2 linked regions of the Prolixibacter sp. NT017 genome follow. Each later gene encodes a partner of the first gene's protein in a complex. Links are inferred from orthologs where the notes say so. Each region holds a gene or a part of one and is shown in the gene's direction. Other genes may lie near its edges. The genes, in order: secA and secY.

What was found.
Region 2: the proteins of secA (region 1) and secY are in contact, whole or in part, in a crystal structure (PDB 3DIN), measured with the Thermotoga maritima proteins. The link is inferred for Prolixibacter sp. NT017 from one-to-one orthologs. Residues at the interface, in WP_004082002.1 of Thermotoga maritima: Glu261, Ala262, Arg263, Lys300, Ala301, Arg302, Thr303, Ile304, Ile305, Leu323, Tyr324, Asp325, Pro326, Val329, Ser330, Tyr333, Ile336, Lys340, Phe345, Val349, Glu363, Phe364, Tyr374, Ser375, Gly376, Gly377, Glu393, Ile395, Thr482, Ser483; in WP_004081795.1 of Thermotoga maritima: Glu108, Gly109, Glu110, Glu111, Ala236, Glu237, Arg238, Arg239, Ile240, Thr241, Ile242, Gln243, Tyr244, Ala245, Arg246, Arg247, Val248, Thr249, Gly250, Arg251, Arg252, Val253, Tyr254, Gly256, Ala257, Ser258, Thr259, Tyr260, Leu261, Pro262.

The regions. Positions count from the first base shown.
Region 1 is NZ_BLAV01000001.1:1,392,358-1,399,278, forward strand. The notes cover bases 1-3,856. They hold secA (preprotein translocase subunit SecA), read left to right. Parts: upstream 1-329; coding sequence 330-3,656; downstream 3,657-3,856. Other genes in these bases: GJU87_RS05675 (ferritin), read left to right, coding at 1-64; lgt (prolipoprotein diacylglyceryl transferase), read left to right, coding at 3,728-3,856. Outside these bases: more of lgt, read left to right, coding at 3,857-4,540; GJU87_RS05690 (SulP family inorganic anion transporter), read left to right, coding at 4,789-6,318. UniProt on the Escherichia coli protein: Required for protein export, interacts with the SecYEG preprotein conducting channel.
Region 2 is NZ_BLAV01000001.1:3,499,721-3,505,765, reverse strand. Bases 3,066-6,045 are described here. They hold secY (preprotein translocase subunit SecY), read left to right. Parts: upstream 3,066-3,873; coding sequence 3,874-5,217; downstream 5,218-6,045. Other genes in these bases: infA (translation initiation factor IF-1), read left to right, coding at 6,011-6,045; map (type I methionyl aminopeptidase), read left to right, coding at 5,229-6,032; rplO (50S ribosomal protein L15), read left to right, coding at 3,422-3,868; rpmD (50S ribosomal protein L30), read left to right, coding at 3,219-3,398; rpsE (30S ribosomal protein S5), read left to right, coding at 3,066-3,201. Also shown: rplN (50S ribosomal protein L14), read left to right, coding at 1-145; rplX (50S ribosomal protein L24), read left to right, coding at 160-483; rplE (50S ribosomal protein L5), read left to right, coding at 483-1,040; rpsN (30S ribosomal protein S14), read left to right, coding at 1,046-1,315; rpsH (30S ribosomal protein S8), read left to right, coding at 1,336-1,734; rplF (50S ribosomal protein L6), read left to right, coding at 1,751-2,308; rplR (50S ribosomal protein L18), read left to right, coding at 2,324-2,680; more of rpsE, read left to right, coding at 2,686-3,065. UniProt on the Escherichia coli protein: The central subunit of the protein translocation channel SecYEG. Consists of two halves formed by TMs 1-5 and 6-10.

The DNA.
Region 1 (6,921 bases):
CTTGCTGATGATGGATCGGGAGATGGGCAACCGTTCATTTACAGATCCGACAGCCGGGGCATAGTTCTTGATAAACAATTCCCGCCAGGCAATTCTGCCATCTTGCGGGAAATTGATCAGATCGCGATTTTACATCCGAAAATATTGATTTCGTAAAGAGGAGAGTGCCCTTGGCGGTATTCTCCTTTTTTTGTTCTGTGATGGCAAAAAATTGGGGAATTTCACTCGCTGAAAAAAGCAAGGATTGTTTTCAATACTTGCAACTTTTAGTTTAATTTGTGAGTGATTCGCGATAGAAGTAAACATAAAAAATAACAGAACAAGATATAATGGCATTTGTAACAAAATTTCTAACACAAGTCTTTGGTAATAAATCCGAAAGGGATATCAAAGGGATTTTGCCGGTATTGGAACGCGTGAAAAGTGAATTTGAGCGCGTAACCGGATTTACCAACGACGAGCTTAGAGCTGAGACAGAAAAACTAAAAGCCAGGATTAAAGAGTATATCAAGGCTGAAGAAGACGAAATAGCTTCATTGAAGGAACAGGCTGAAAGTGGTTCTGTGCCTTTGGAAGAGAGTGAAAAACTCTACGATCGGGTCGACAAACTGGAAGAGGTGATCGATACGAAGATTGAAGAGGTATTGAATGAAGTATTGCCCACCGCTTTTGCCATCGTAAAAGATACCGCCCGTCGTTTTGCTGAAAACGAACAGCTGGAAGTGACGGCCAACGATTTCGACCGTGATTTGGCTGCCGCGAAAGATTATGTGGACATGAAAGGTGATAAAGCCGTTTATGCCAATCACTGGGAAGCGGGCGGTTCGGATCAGAAGTGGAATATGATTCACTACGATGTTCAGCTCATCGGTGGTATTGTGCTTCACGAAGGTAAAATCGCTGAGATGGCGACCGGTGAAGGTAAGACGCTGGTGGCAACGTTGCCGGTGTTCCTGAATGCGTTGGCCGGTAGAGGCGTTCACCTGGTAACAGTGAACGATTACCTGGCTCGTCGTGACTCGGAGTGGATGGGACCGATTTTCGAATTCCATGGCATGTCTGTTGATTGTATCGACAAGCATCAGCCCAACTCGGCCGAACGACGTGCTGCTTACAATGCGCATATCACGTACGGAACGAACAACGAGTTTGGTTTCGATTACCTGCGTGACAACATGGCCATCAACCCATCCGATTTGGTGCAGCGGAAACACCACTACGCCATCGTCGATGAGGTCGACTCGGTTTTGATTGACGATGCTCGTACGCCGTTGATCATTTCGGGTCCGATTCCGAAGGGTGATGACCAGTTATTCGAAGAGCTGAAAGCGCCGATTGAGCGTTTGGTAAAACTGCAGCGTGACCTGGTAGCGCAAATTCTGGCGGAAGCCAAGAGAAAGATAAAATCGGAAGATTCGAAAGAGCGTGATGAAGGTGCATTGTTATTGTATCGTTCATTCAAAGGTCTTCCTAAGAATAAAGCGATCATTCGTTACCTGAGTGAAGAGGGTATCAAAGCTAAGATGCAGAAGTCGGAGAACTACTACATGCAGGACAATAGCAAGAACATGCATGTTGTTACCGACCCGCTTTATTTCGTAATCGATGAGAAACTGAACTCAATTGAGTTGACCGATAAGGGTATCGATGTGCTGTCGCAAGACAACGAAGACCCCAACTTCTTTATTTTGCCAGATATTGGTGCAGAGATTGCTGAGATCGAAAACGACCAGTCGTTGGAAGACCAGGCCAAGCTGGAAAAGAAAGACGAGCTGATTCAGAGTTATGCGGTGAAATCGGAGCGTGTGCACACCATTAACCAGCTGTTGCGCGCCTACACCATGTTCGAAAAGGATGTGGAGTACGTGGTGATGGACAACAAGGTGAAAATCGTGGATGAGCAAACCGGTCGTATCATGGAAGGTCGCCGTTACTCCGACGGATTGCACCAGGCCATCGAGGCGAAAGAGCGGGTGACCGTGGAAGCGGCTACGCAGACGTTCGCGACGATTACGCTTCAGAATTACTTCCGGATGTACCACAAACTGGCCGGTATGACCGGTACTGCAGAGACGGAGGCAGGCGAATTGTGGGACATCTACAAACTGGAAGTAGTGGTCATCCCGACCAACAAACCCATTGTCCGTAAGGACCAGGAAGACTTGGTATACAAAACCAAGAAAGAGAAATACAACGCCATTATTGAAGAGATTACCAAACTGCATAAGCAGGAACGGCCGGTGCTGGTAGGTACCACTTCCGTGGAAATATCGGAATTGCTGAGCCGCATGCTGAAAATGCGGGGTATCGATCACCAGGTGCTGAACGCGAAGTTGCACCAGCGTGAGGCCGACATTGTGGCGGAAGCCGGTAAGCCAGGAACGGTAACCATTGCAACCAACATGGCCGGTCGTGGTACCGACATCAAATTGACACCGGAAACAAAAGAAGCCGGTGGTTTGGCTATCATCGGTACCGAGCGTCACGAATCACGTCGTGTCGACCGTCAGTTGCGCGGACGTTCCGGTCGTCAGGGTGACCCGGGTTCATCACAGTTCTTTGTGTCGCTGGAAGATGATCTGATGCGTCTCTTCTCTTCCGACCGGATTGCCGGTATTATGGACCGTTTGGGACTGGAAGAAGGCGAAGTGATTCAGCACTCCATGATTTCCAAATCCATTGAGCGGGCACAGAAGAAAGTCGAGGAGAACAACTTCGGTATTCGTAAGCGTTTGCTGGAATATGATGATGTGATGAACTCGCAGCGTGAGGTGATTTACAAGAAACGTAAACACGCACTCTTCGGCGAACGCCTGGAAGTGGATGTGCTGAATATGATGTATGACTCGGTGGAAGCACTGGTAGCCGATTTCCATCCGATGGGACAGGATGGCTACGAAGAATTCCGTCTCGAGACCATGCGTCTGCTCTCCATCGACACTTCGGTGACGAAGGAGGAATTCATCAGCCAGAATCCGGAAGAAATTACCGATCGGATTTACAAAGCAATGATCGACAATTATTCCCGTAAGGTGCAGATCATTTCGAAACAGGCATGGCCGGTCATTAAAGATGTATACGAACACAAATCGCACATATACAATAACATTGTTGTTCCTATCAGCGATGGGCAGAAGGTTTACCAGATTGTTACCAACCTCGAGAAATCGTATAAAACAGAGGCACAGGACCTGGTGAAATCGTATACCAAGCAGGTAAACCTTGCTTCGATTGACGATGAGTGGAAGGAACACCTGCGCGAACTGGACGACCTGCGTACATCAGTGCAGAACGCCAGTTACGAGCAGAAAGACCCGTTATTGATATACAAGCTTGAATCGTTCAACCTTTTCAAGTCAATGATGGACAAGCTGAACCGAAATGTTGTTTCTACCCTGATGAAAGGACATATTCCGATTAGCGACCCGAACCAGGTGCAGGAAGCGCAGGCGGTACAACACACCGATCGGTCACAGTACCAGGAAGAGAAGAGCGAAGCCGGCGGCCTGAGTTCCGGCGGAGGACAAGGTGGAGAGCAGCAACCACAGAAGAAAATGGAACCGGTTCGCCACGGGCCGAAAATCGGACGAAATGACCCGTGTCCGTGTGGAAGTGGAAAGAAATATAAACAATGTCACGGGCGTGGTGTTGTGTAAACGAAAATAAATTAGTTCTTCATATGGCAGCAGGGGCAACCTGCTGCTTTTACTTTTAATGTGCACATACTATGAATGAGTTCCTGTTCATCCATTGGAATGTAAATCCGGAGATTTTCCATCTCGGCCCGTTGTCAGTTCGTTGGTACGGACTTTTGTTTGCCACCGGGTTTTTGTTGGGATATTACATCATGGAGAAGATGTTCAAGTTTGAAAATGCCAACGAAAAGTGGCTCGACAGTCTGTTTATGTACGTGATTATCGCCACGGTTGTCGGCGCGCGTTTGGGACATGTTTTCTTTTATGGATGGGACTATTATTCACAGCATCCGTGGGAAATTCTGAAGGTTTGGCACGGCGGTCTGGCCAGTCACGGCGGGGCCATCGGTATCCTGATTGCCATCTGGCTCTATTCACGGTTTGTTACCAAACGTTCGATGCTCTGGACATTGGATCGCCTCGTGGTGCCGGTAGCGCTGGTGGCCGTTTTAATTCGTACCGGTAACCTGATGAACTCAGAGATTTACGGAGTACAGACTTCACTGCCCTGGGGATTCATCTTTGAGCGGAACGGCGAAACCGTTGCCAAACATCCGACACAGATTTATGAGGCACTCTGTTACCTGGGAACTTTTATCTTGCTGTGGCGAATGTATTTTAAAACGGATGACAAGCGGAATCGTCCCGGCTTCTTGTTGGGCGTATTCTTTATTTGTGTGTTCACCGCCCGTTTCTTCATCGAATTCATCAAACAGGACCAGGAGCCGTTCGAAGCACATATGTTGCTGAATATGGGACAGCTGCTCAGTATCCCGTTTGTCTTGGCCGGAATAATATTGGTGGTTCGCGCACTAAAGCGACCGCCGAAGATATACAAGAATTAAGATATGGAGCCGGTAACTCGTTGAGTGCCGGCTTTTTTATTTCCGGTAACGAAAAACGAAGGAAACCTTTACCGTTACATAATATCCCGCTTGTTGTGAATGAGTGGGATATTCTTATTTTTGCGCGTTCTAAATAAGAAAGGAACCTGACCTGATCACCATCTAACGAATTAAATCCATGCACTTACGTAGAAATCGGTCCCGGGCTGAATGGCTCCGGCAAGGAAATGTATGATTAAAAGTTTGACATGGAGAAGTATCTTAATCTGTTTGGATTAACGCAAAAAGTAAATTATAAAAACGAAGTCCTGTCCGGACTGACGGTGGCATTGGCTTTAATACCGGAAGCACTGGCATTTGCCATTATCGCGGGATTGTCTCCGCTCACCGGGCTCTATTCGGCCTTTATTATGGGCATCGTTACATCGATTCTGGGCGGACGGCCCGGGATGATTTCCGGTGCCACCGGAGCTGTTGCTGTTGTGATTGTGGCGCTGGCCAAAACACATGGCCCGGAGTATGTGTTGGCGACGGTTATCCTTGCCGGGATTATACAGATATTGGCCGGTGTATTGAAGCTGGGAAAACTGATGCGTCTCGTTCCACATCCAGTGATTTTCGGCTTCGTCAACGGACTGGCGATTATCATCTTCATGTCGCAATTGCACCAGTTTAAAGACAGCACGGGGCACTGGCTTACCGGAATGCCGCTTTACACCATGTTGGGGCTGGTTTTCGTCACCATGCTGGTCATTTGGCTTTTGCCGAAACTCACCAAAGCCATTCCGGCGCCATTGACGGCTATTCTGGTCGTTTTCGGAATTGTAGCCGCGTTGGGCATTGATACTCGTACCGTGGGCGATATCGCTTCCATTCAGGGAGGTTTTCCTCCGTTCCATCTGCCGGAGGTTCCGCTTAACCTCGAAACGCTTTCCATCATTTTCCCTTATGCAGCCATTGTGGCCGGTGTAGGCCTGATTGAAAGTTTGCTGACGCTAAATATTATCGACGAGATTACTGAGACACGTGGTTCCGGTAACAAGGAAGCCATTGCGCAGGGAACGGCCAATTTCCTGACCGGTCTCTTCTCCGGAATGGGCGGATGTGCCATGATCGGCCAGAGTTTGATTAACATCTCTTCCGGAGCCCGTGCTCGTTTGTCGGGTATTGTGGCAGCGGTGATGTTGCTCGTGTTTATCATGTTTGGTGCAGGTTTGATTGAAAAGCTACCCATGGCAGCGCTTACGGGACTGATGATTATGGTCGCTATCGGTACGTTCGAATGGGCTAGTTTGAAAACCTTCAACAAAATGCCGAAGTCTGATATCTTAGTGATGGTGATGGTGACGCTGGTGACGGTTGTCTTCCATAACCTGGCCGTAGCGGTTCTGATTGGTGTCATCATCGCGGCACTGGTGTTTGCGTGGGACAATGCCAAGCGCATCCGGGCACGGAAATACACCGATGACAATGGCGTAAAGCATTACGAGATTTACGGTCCGCTGTTCTTCGGTTCAGTCACTGCTTTCAACGAAAAGTTTGATGTACTGAACGACCCTGATGAGGTGATTATCGACTTTGCCGAAAGCCGGGTGGTCGACATGTCGGCTATTGAGGCGCTGAACAAGATGACGGAACGCTACCTGAAAGTAGGGAAGAAGATCCACCTGAAACACCTGAGCCCCGATTGCAAAATCCTGTTGAAAAACGCCGAGCAAATCATCGACGTCAACGTACTGGAAGATCCGCATTACAAAGTGGCGGTGAATAAATTATAATTGCCCATGGCTTTAGCCTAATATTTTCGATATTTCTTCCGGGAATGTCGAAGAAGGTTGAATAAGCATCCTAATTCAACTCCTCCGGAGTTGTTGCTTTGTTCGTTGCTACACCACCGGTTTCACCGGCGGAGAAGAATATTCTATCCCTCCGGGATAATCTCAGGTTGTTTTTGTGCAAAAGACTCCGGAGGAGTCAAATATTGTTAGAACGCGGCTGGGGGAAATCCATTCGACCCCGGCCGGGGGCGTACGTTCGATTGAGGATTTTATTTTCTAACAACATGTCATCCAGCTGGGATGAATGCAAAGAGTACCTGAATTGCCCATGGCTTCAGCCATGGGTGACAAGGGACAAGGTTATATAGGCTTTAGCCTAATTCTTGCTCCTTATTTCTTCCGGCAACGCCGGATAAATATTCATCAACCCCAATGAAATTGGGGGATTAGGAATTCGCGTTATTGCATCACCCCCGAAGCGGGTTAAGTGATTGTCTTGTTTCTGTCCTTTTGTCTTACCACAAAAGAACCAAAAAGGCAAGTCAAAGTGATCCTTCCGCCCGCTTCATGGTTTTGCCTTTCGGGCACACATCCCTGAATTCC
Region 2 (6,045 bases), 2.1 Mb from region 1 along the record:
TTCATACATTCGCTTCGACGACAATGCAGTTGTGTTGCTCAGTGCAACCGGCGAAATGCGCGGAACCCGTATTTTCGGTCCCGTCGCCCGTGAACTGCGTGACAGCCATATGAAAATTGTCTCTTTGGCACCTGAAGTACTTTAAAAAGATTCAGAACAATGCAGAAAAAGTTACATATCAAAAAAGGGGATAGCGTAGTGGTTATATCCGGCAACTCAAAAGGGCAGCAAGGAAAAGTGCTCGAGGTAATCCGGGAGAAAGACCGCGCCATCGTCGAGGGAGTCAATCTGGTGTCAAAGCACACCAAACCCAATGCAGAAAATCCACAGGGAGGCATCTTGAAACAAGAAGCTCCGGTGCACATTTCCAACTTAATGTTGGTTGATCCTGCAAGCGGTAAGCGGACTCGCATTGGCCGTCGCCTGAACGACAAAGGAAAATTAGTACGTTATTCGAAAAAATCAGGAGAGGAGATTAAGTAATGGATTACGTACCTACACTAAAGAACAAGTACCGAGAAGAAATCGTTCCTGCTTTGCAGAAAGAGTTCAGTTATAGCTCAGTTATGCAGGTTCCGAAACTCGAGAAAATCATTATCAACCAGGGAGTTGGTGCCGCTATCGCCGATAAGAAGCTTATCGAGATTGCAGTTGAAGAATTGACTGCAATTACAGGTCAGAAAGCTGTAACCACCAATTCACGGAAAGATATCTCGAACTTCAAATTGCGTAAAAAAATGCCGATTGGAGTTCGCGTAACACTTCGTCGTGAAAGAATGTACGAATTTCTCGATCGTTTGATTAGTGTTGCTCTGCCGCGTATTCGCGACTTCAAAGGAGTAAACGACAAATTCGACGGACGTGGAAACTATACACTGGGTGTTACCGAACAGATTATTTTCCCCGAAATCGTTCTCGATAAAGTGACGAAAATTAATGGGTATAATATTACGTTCGTAACCTCGGCTGACACCGATGAAGAGGGATATGCACTGCTTCGCGCATTTGGTATTCCGTTTAAAAACGCTAAAAAGAATTAAAGGATATGGCTAAGGAATCAATGAAAGCACGCGAAGTAAAACGTGCGAAACTCGTTGAAAGATATGCCGAAAAAAGGGCACGCCTGAAAGAAGAAGGTGATTATATTGCACTGAGCAAACTGCCGCGTAACTCATCACGCGTACGTATGCACAACCGTTGCAAACTCACTGGTCGTCCGAAAGGGTACATGCGTCAGTTCGGCATCTCCAGGATTCAGTTCCGTGAAATGGCTTCGGCCGGCCTGATTCCCGGAGTAAAAAAAGCAAGTTGGTAATCATTTAAATTATTGCAAAGATGACTGATCCGATTGCAGATTATCTGACTCGACTGAGAAATGCCCTTAAGGCAAAACATAAAGTAGTAGAGATTCCTGCATCAAACCTGAAAATCGAAATGACCAAAATCCTGAAGGAGAAAGGTTACATTTTGAATTACAAAATTGATGAAGAGAAAAACTACCAGGGAAGCATTAAAATCGCTCTCAAGTACCATCCGGTAGACGGTACACCAGCGATCAAAACGCTGAAACGTATCTCCAAACCCGGACTTCGCCGTTACTGTAACACCGATTCAATTCCGCGTGTACTGAACGGTCTGGGTGTAGCCATTCTTTCCACATCGAAAGGGGTTATCACCGATAAAGAAGCAACGGACCTGAAAGTAGGTGGAGAGATTTTGTGCTACGTTTATTAATAAAGGAGGAATTACAATGTCAAGGATAGGAAAACTGCCCATTGAAGTCCCTGCCGGAGTGACCGTAAACGTAAGCGACGAAAATATCGTTACCGTAAAAGGTCCCCAGGGAGAACTCTCCCAAAAGGTCGATCCCGAAATGGAGGTTTCTGTAGAAGGAAACACCATTGAGGTGAAGCGTCCTACTGAGCAGAAGCGTCATAAAGCGATGCACGGTCTGTACCGTTCGTTGATTAACAACATGGTTGAAGGCGTTTCAAAGGGTTATGAAATTAAATTGGAATTGGTTGGTGTTGGTTATCGTGCCGAGAACAAAGGACAGATTCTTGATCTGGTTCTGGGATATTCTCACCATACCTACATTCAGCTTCCTAACGAAGTGAAGGTAGAAGCCGTGACCGACAAGCGAAGCAATCCAATCGTAACACTTAAGAGTGCTGACAAACAGCTCATCGGCCAGGTTGCTGCTAAAATTCGTTCCTTCCGTATGCCTGAACCTTACAAAGGAAAAGGTATCAAGTTTGTTGGAGAGCAGCTGCGTCGTAAAGCTGGTAAATCGGCCAATGTTAAATAATTTGACTTTTGAGTTATGGCTCTTACAAAGCAAGAAAGAAGAGATAGAATTCGTAAAAGAATCAGGACTAAAATTTCTGGTTCTGCCGAGGCTCCTCGCATGAATATATATCGCAGCAATAAGCAGATTTACGTGCAGCTGATCGATGATGTAGCGGGTAATACCTTGGTTGCCGTATCTTCACTGAATAAAGAAATCGCCTCTGAAAAGGGTACGAAAATCGAGATTGCAGCAAAAGTTGGGAAACTGGCTGCTGAGAAAGCAGTAGCTGCAGGTATCAGTACCGTTAAATTCGATAGAGGGGGATATTTGTATCACGGACGTGTAAAAGCAGTTGCAGAAGCTGCTCGCGAAGGAGGTCTTAAATTCTAAGCATTATGGCAAAGAACATTAAAAAAGTAAAAACCAGCGATCTCGACCTTAAAGACCGGTTAGTAGCAATTAACCGTGTCACCAAAGTCACCAAAGGTGGTAGAACATTCAGCTTTTCAGCTATCGTCGTTGTTGGCAACGAAGACGGAATTGTAGGCTGGGGTCTTGGTAAAGCCAGTGAAGTAACCACCGCCATCGCGAAAGGTGTTGATGCAGCAAAGAAAAATCTCGTTAAGGTTCCGGTTATCAACGGAACCATTCCACACGAGCAAATCGCCAAGTATGGTGGTGCACGAATTTTCCTGAAACCGGCATCTTCGGGTACCGGGGTAAAAGCAGGGGGTGCTATGCGCGCCGTACTGGAGAGTGTTGGAGTACACGACATCCTGGCTAAGTCCAAAGGATCGTCTAACCCGCACAATCTGGTGAAAGCAACGTTCAATGCATTGCTCGAAATGCGCGATGCTTACACAGTTGCTGAACATCGTGGCGTAACCCTCGATAAAGTGTTTAACGGTTAAGAAAGACACCTAGAGAAATGGCAAAAATTCGAATTACACAGGTGAAAAGCGGAATCGGTGCTTCAAAGGTTCAGAAGAAAACCCTGGTGGCCCTGGGACTGAGAAAACTCAACCAGACCATCGAGCATGAGGCTACCCCGCAAATTCAGGGAATGGTTAACAAACTGAAACACCTTGTTAAGGTTGAAGAAGTTTAACGACAAAAAACTTTTTTTCAGATATGGAATTGCATAACATACAGCCTGCAAAAGGTTCCACCAAAAGCGAAAAGCGGATTGGCCGTGGTCAGGGCTCCGGTAAAGGAGGTACATCAACCCGTGGTCACAAAGGTGCCAAATCCCGTTCCGGTTACTCACGTAAAATCGGATTCCAGGGTGGACAGATGCCTTTGCAGCGCCTTGTGCCTAAGTTCGGTTTCAAAAATGTGAACCGGGTTGAATACAAAGCTATCAACCTGAGTGTTTTGCAGAAATTAGCCGACGATAAAGGCCTGGAAGCAATCGACGTTGACACGCTCATCGCCGCAGGATTTATCTCTAAAAACGATAAGGTGAAAATTCTCGGAAACGGTGAATTGAGTAAAAAACTCAACGTAAAAGCCCATGCTTTCTCAAAGAGCGCTAAAGAGGCAATCGAAAAATTAGAAGGAACTACTGAAATACTCTGAACCTAATGAAAAAGTTATTCGAGACCCTTAAGAACATCTACAAAATTGAGGATCTAAGATCCCGGTTGACTGTTACCTTTCTGTTTCTGTTGGTTTACCGACTCGGTTCATACGTCTCGTTGCCGGGGATTGACCCCGCGCAGCTCGGTGCACTGAAGGCGCAATCATCAGAAGGACTGTTAGGATTGTTGAACATGTTTTCCGGGGGGGCATTCTCCAATGCATCGGTATTCGCATTGGGAATTATGCCTTACATTAGTGCTTCAATTGTAGTGCAGCTTTTGGGTATCGCAGTTCCTTATTTTCAGAAGTTGCAGAAGGAAGGAGAATCCGGACGTAATAAAATTAATCAGATTACCCGCTATTTGACAGTGGGTATTCTGTTGTTTCAGGCTCCGGCTTACCTGACTAACCTGCACTACCAGCTTCCCGAGACAGCTTTCGCTATCAAAGGGGCTGCATTTACCGTTGCCTCGACGGTGATTCTGACGGCCGGTTCCATGTTTATCATGTGGCTGGGTGAACGAATTACCGATAAGGGAATTGGTAATGGTATTTCGCTGATTATCATGATTGGTATTATTGCCCGTCTGCCTTTCGCACTCTTCGCCGAGTTTGTTAGCCGGTTAGAAGAGCAGGGAGGAGGACTGGTGATGTTCCTGGTCGAGTTTGTATTGTTGTTCCTGGTATTTATGGTGACTATCCTGTTGGTACAGGGTACCCGGAAAGTACCGGTGCAGTATGCAAAGCGGATTGTAGGTAACCGTCAGTACGGCGGTGTTCGTCAGTACATTCCCCTGAAGGTGAATGCTGCTGGTGTAATGCCTATCATCTTTGCCCAGGCGATCATGTTCGTACCGATGAGTATTGCCGGATTTTCCGGTTCGGAATCAATGAGTGGCTTCGTGTCTGCATTCTCGAACTATACCGGATTCTGGTATAATTTTACCCAGTTCATGCTGGTAATCATATTCACCTATTTCTACACCGCTATTACCATTAATCCGGTCCAAATGGCTGAGGACATGAAAAAGAATGGCGGGTTTATTCCGGGAGTAAAACCGGGTAAACGAACGGCTGAATATTTGGATACCATCATGTCAAGAATTACACTGCCGGGTTCCATCTTTTTGGGACTGGTAACGATTCTGCCTGCATTTGCAATGATGATGGGAGTGAACTCTCAGTTTGCGCACTTCTATGGCGGTACATCACTGTTGATTCTTGTAGGAGTTATTCTGGATACCTTGCAGCAGATTGAAAGTCACCTGCTCATGCGTCACTACGATGGCCTGTTGAAAGGTGGTCGTATCAAGGGACGTACCGGTGGCGGTCCTTCTGTAATATAAGGCGGAGGGGAATGATTTACTTCAAAACCAATGAAGAAATCGACCTCATTCGTGAAAGCTGCTTACTTGTAAGTCGCACATTAGCTGAAATAGCACTATATATTCAACCCGGTATCACAACGAATGAGTTGGACCGGATAGCTGAAACGTTCATTCGAAATAATAACGGAAAGCCTGGTTTTCTGGGGTATCAGGGATATCCCAATACCCTTTGCACTTCTGTGAACAACACGGTAGTGCACGGTATTCCGTCCGGATATAAAATAAAGGACGGCGATATTGTTTCCATAGATTGTGGTGTACTCTTAAACGGCTGGTACGGTGATTCATGTTATACCTTTATGGTCGGAAATGTTCCGGAACGTGAAACAACCTTATGCCGGGCAACTTATCGTTCGCTCGAGGACGCCATAACCGCGGCAATTGAAGGAAACCGGCTCGGAGATATAGGACATGCTGTCCAGCGTCATGCCGAACTACATGACTTTACGATAGTGAAAGATTTGGTTGGGCATGGCATTGGGCGGAATCTTCACGAGGAACCAGCGGTTGCCAATTACGGCAAACAGGGGCGTGGAGTGAAGCTCAGGCGTGGGATAGTGTTGGCTATCGAACCGATGCTGAATTCGGGTAAGCCCGGAGTCGTAACCGAAGACGATGGTTGGACCGTTAAAACAGTAGATGGAGAATCGTCAGCTCACTATGAACATACCATTGTGGTACGGGATGGGAAAGCTGAAAAACTTTCAACTTTTAACTTTATAGAAGAAGCAATTAAAAAAAACAACTTTTTATGGCAAAACAGCCTTCTATAGAACAAGATGGAAC